DNA from 2 places in the Paenibacillus sp. J22P15 genome. Region 2 is predicted to be linked to the other one. Evidence: a T-box and tRNA genes for the amino acid it is inferred to sense, from the RefSeq annotation. Region 2 holds a T-box; the other holds one or more tRNA genes.
The links. A T-box is a leader RNA that pairs with one kind of tRNA and senses whether it is charged. The one in region 2 lies ahead of AC0YN6_RS02090 (arginine--tRNA ligase), so its partner is inferred to be a tRNA-Arg.

Region 1 (2,191 bases), on a different contig from region 2:
AGATACATTTCCTTTAAATTGATCAAATAATTCCGGTACAAATTCAGCGCGAAGAGATTTACTTTGCTCACGAATCTGTTCCACGATTTCAAGTAGCTCGCGGCCGCCCTGATGGACAAGAACCTCACCGAGAATGTTGCCTAGAAACCGGACATCGCGTCGCAACAAATTGTTAGCCTGCTGCCGATTTGTGGTCAAAGTAGATGCAGATTGATCCGACATACTGTTCCTCCTAAATTTTTGCGAAGCAATGATCGCTTCGTAAGCATTTACTTGTTTTTCGAAGCAATAATCGCTACGAAAGCTTGCTTGTACAACATGAACGTTTTTTTGACTTCTACCATCATACTACAAAATCCTACAGGGTTGAAGCCCTAAAGCCATCCTCACAAAAACAAACCAATAGGAGCGAAGCAGGTACCCGCTTGCCTTTAGCTATTATAATTCAGAAAAAACTGACAACTATCAACAAAGAACGACAAGCATGTCATTTATTGGAACAAAGCAAACGAAAGTTTGCATATTATCCAGTATATAATACCAAGCAAGATTTATAAAAAAAGACCGCAATCACCTTTCCGTGGTACCTTTTACTATCTTATTAGTAATTTCATTAAAAGAAGAAAATAAAAAAAAGCCCTGCATCGCAAGGCTTTCGGAGTTTAGTTAGTTGGAGCGGGTGATGGGAATCGAACCCACGCTATTAGCTTGGAAGGCTAAAGTTCTACCATTGAACTACACCCGCGTAAAAAAAGAATATAGTCGGGACGACACAATTTGAACATGTGACCCTCTGGTCTCAAACCAGGTACATAAAGATTAGAAATTAAAAAAATCCCTGCATAGCAAGGCTTTCTAAATTTAGTTAGTTGGAGCGGGTGATGGGAATCGAACCCACGCTATTAGCTTGGAAGGCTAAAGTTCTACCATTGAACTACACCCGCGTGAAAAAATGAATATGGTCGGGACGACACGATTTGAACATGCGACCCCCTGGTCCCAAACCAGGTGCTCTACCAAGCTGAGCTACGTCCCGAAGTGTAAATGAATTTTGTCTGAAGATTGGGAAAATGGCGCGGCCTAAGAGATTCGAACTCCTGGCCTTTTGATTCGTAGTCAAACGCTCTATCCAGCTGAGCTAAGGCCGCACAATTTATGGAGCGGAAGACGGGAATCGAACCCGCGACCCTCGCCTTGGCAAGGCGATGCTCTACCGCTGAGCCACTTCCGCACGGTATTTTTGTCAGCCGTTTGTTTCGTTTATCATCGCGGCGACAAGTAATAATATATCACCCCTGAAAACAAAATGCAACTGTTTTTTTAAAAAAGTTTTAAATTATTTTAAATCACCCTAAATCGACTTGTTCAATATACGTAAAAAGCCTGATATGACGCGGAATTTCACCTGTTTGACCAGCAACATTAAGAGCAGCCTATTCCACCATTCGAATCGCTAAACCATAGTTACGACATTATTCAGCATATAAATAACAATCCGCATTCCCAAAGGAACACGGATTGTTTGCTTCAATATAAGCAATATAAGCTTGTTAAGCTCCTGCAGCCGCAAGCGGTCTCTCCAACGGAGTGCGGTTAATCATTTCTACTTTGTCAGCTGCTGGCTGACCAGCAAGCGCATACGGCAAACAAAGCGGAACACCTGTACGAGGATCTGGCACAATGTCTGCTTCGATATTAAATACTTCACGCATAATATCTGGTGTCATAACCTCAGTTGGCGTACCTTCACCAACAACAACACCCGTCTTGATCGCGATCATATGATGAGCATAACGTGTCGCATGATTCAAATCATGGACAACCATAACAACCGTACGATTGTTGGCGGCGTTTAGCTTTTGCAGCAAATGAAGAACTTCCAGCTGATGCGCCATATCGAGGAAAGTAGTAGGCTCATCAAGAAATAAAATATCAGTCTCCTGCGCCAAGGCCATCGCGATCCATGCACGCTGGCGTTGGCCGCCAGATAAATGATCGACGGGACGATCCGCAAAATCAGTCATGCCAGTCGCTTCGATAGCCCATTGCACAATGCTGCGGTCATCCTTGCTCATAGATCCAAAGCCCTTCTGATATGGAAAACGGCCATAAGAAACAAGCTCTGCTACTGTTAACCCATCTGGCGCGGTCGGATTTTGCGGCAAAATTGCCAACTGCTTCGCAACCTCTT
Region 2 (2,191 bases):
GTGACTGAATCAGCATTAAATAAGTTTCATAGAAAAGAAATATACCCATCAAGTTTATCAAGGCAGGATGATATAATAGTTTACTCAACGAATATGGGATTTGGATTACACTTTTTCTACTCAGCTACCATTTGGATTAAATATACATACAAAGGATTAGACAAAAACACTATGGAAGTCAAATATGGTTCATCAAGAGTTCCAATGCAATTAAAGGTAAAACTGAAAAATGGAAGCTGGAGAATAACTGACAAATATGAAAAACCATAAAATATAAACAGGTAACGAGAGCAGAATAATCAACATAGAGCAGGTCGCCAATTTGGAGTTGGTTGTCATTAAGTTCATAGTATACATGGTCGCTTTTATATTGTAATGAAATAGTAGTTTTAACCACCACGAAATGACATCTGATAAACAGTATGTAAAACGGAGATTTTAATGTGAGTAATCGTCTGAGGTGAGATAGATGAAACCATTTAGAAAACGTCTAAAAGAGTAACAGTGAATGGTTTTCAATTTCATTGTGTAATTAACGAGTTCTTTAAAAATGAGGATGTTTCCTTTCGAGTGTATCCATATAACACCAAAACATCCTTTTTTGAAGTATACTTCTCATGGGAAAGAATCTAAAACAGGGCGATTTTCTTAGAAAATTAATAGAAATACCAGATTGAAAATAATAAACGATAAAGATGGTTGAATAAGAGGTGATGTATCTAAGTGGGATTTATAGAAACAGGAATAAAACTATTTGTGTTTATTATATTTATTTCACTATTCTTTAGTTTGGTACGATTCCTAGTCCAAAAGTATCTTGGTGATTTCTTTCAAGAATTTGTTAAAACAATAATAAAAATATTCAGTATACTTAAAGGAATTATTCGGAAAACGAGATGACTCTTGATATGATGATCAAGAAAAAAGGGAGCAATTGCAGCTTGACAGCGCTATCCACATCCTGTATAAATATTTTAAACAATATGAGATGAAAATAACAACATTAGTGATTGGGACAGTAATCTAGGACGGATAGTTGCAGAGAGCCGGGGCAGTGGAAGCCGGTACGGATGTCTTAGACGAAGCGGGCCCAAGAAATGGTTTGCCGAACCGAAGAACGAACTGTAGTAGGCAAATCCGGTCATAGACCGTTACAAAAACGAGGGGTCAAGCCATATTTAGGCTTGGCACTTAGAGTGGTACCACGGGATCTTCACGGCTCTCGTCTCTTATTTTAGAGACGGGGGCCTTTTTGTATTTTTAACTAAAGGAGGAATTAGAATGATTCATGAGCTTATCATTGAAGCTATTGAGGAAGTTACGCAGGGAATGTTGGAAGAGGGACATACATTACGACCGGTAAATCTTAAAATAGCGGTGGAGCATCCCGTTAACCTAGCGCATGGTGATTACAGCAGCAATATTGCGATGCAGCTCGCCAAGGTGTTAAAACGAGCACCCTCTCTTATTGCTGGCGAGTTCAAAGAAAAGCTGCTAGAGCATCCAACGCTTGCCTCATCCATTAACAACATTGAAATTGCATCTCCCGGCTTTCTAAACTTTTATGTGAATTGGCCTTGTTGGGCAGAAATGACGGTTAAGCCTGCCGCACAGAAGTTGACGGTAAACAAAAAAGTGCTCGTTGAGCATACATCCATCAATCCAAACAAATCGGCACATATCGGCCACTTGCGTAATTCCTGTGTTGGCGATACGATTGCGCGCATGCTGAGAAAAACGGGACATCAGGTTGAGGTTCATAACTACATCGATGATCTAGGCAACCAATTAGCCGATACCGTAGTAGGTATTCTTCAGACGAAGACGGTGCAGCCATATGATCGTTTTGGGGATTTTTGCTGGGATACGTATTCTAGCATTAATAAAGCTTACAAAGAGCAGCCTGAATTGCTTGAGCAGCGTACGAAGGTACTTGGCGAGCTGGAGGAAGGACATTCCAATGTGGCGTGGATAGGCTTGCTCGTTGCCGAACGCATCGTTCGCGAGCATGTGGAGGAAATGAAGCAATTTGGCATTATGTATGATGTACTTGTTTGGGAGAGCAGTATTGTGCGAGAAGGCTTCTGGGCTCGTGCGTTTGAGCTTCTGCAGTCTACGGGAATATTCCGCATGGAGACGGAAGGTAAGCTGAAGGGCTGCTATGTGCTGAAGAATCCTGATGATAAGGGTG

Region 1: it encodes a tRNA-Arg, which carries the amino acid that the T-box ahead of AC0YN6_RS02090 (arginine--tRNA ligase) is inferred to sense. The anticodon was not compared.

The regions. Positions count from the first base shown of each region.
Region 1 covers NZ_JBWDNT010000012.1:5,085-7,275, reverse strand. Annotated here, with positions in the region: gene ppc (phosphoenolpyruvate carboxylase) at 1-222, opposite strand, end outside; tRNA gene AC0YN6_RS20905 (tRNA-Gly) at 672-745, opposite strand; tRNA gene AC0YN6_RS20900 (tRNA-Gly) at 871-944, opposite strand; tRNA gene AC0YN6_RS20895 (tRNA-Pro) at 960-1,036, opposite strand; tRNA gene AC0YN6_RS20890 (tRNA-Arg) at 1,072-1,148, opposite strand; tRNA gene AC0YN6_RS20885 (tRNA-Gly) at 1,157-1,231, opposite strand; gene AC0YN6_RS20880 (ABC transporter ATP-binding protein) at 1,551-2,191, opposite strand, start outside.
Region 2 covers NZ_JBWDNT010000001.1:439,933-442,123, forward strand. Annotated here, with positions in the region: gene AC0YN6_RS02085 (hypothetical protein) at 1-270, shown strand, start outside; T-box leader at 998-1,233, shown strand; gene AC0YN6_RS02090 (arginine--tRNA ligase) at 1,282-2,191, shown strand, end outside.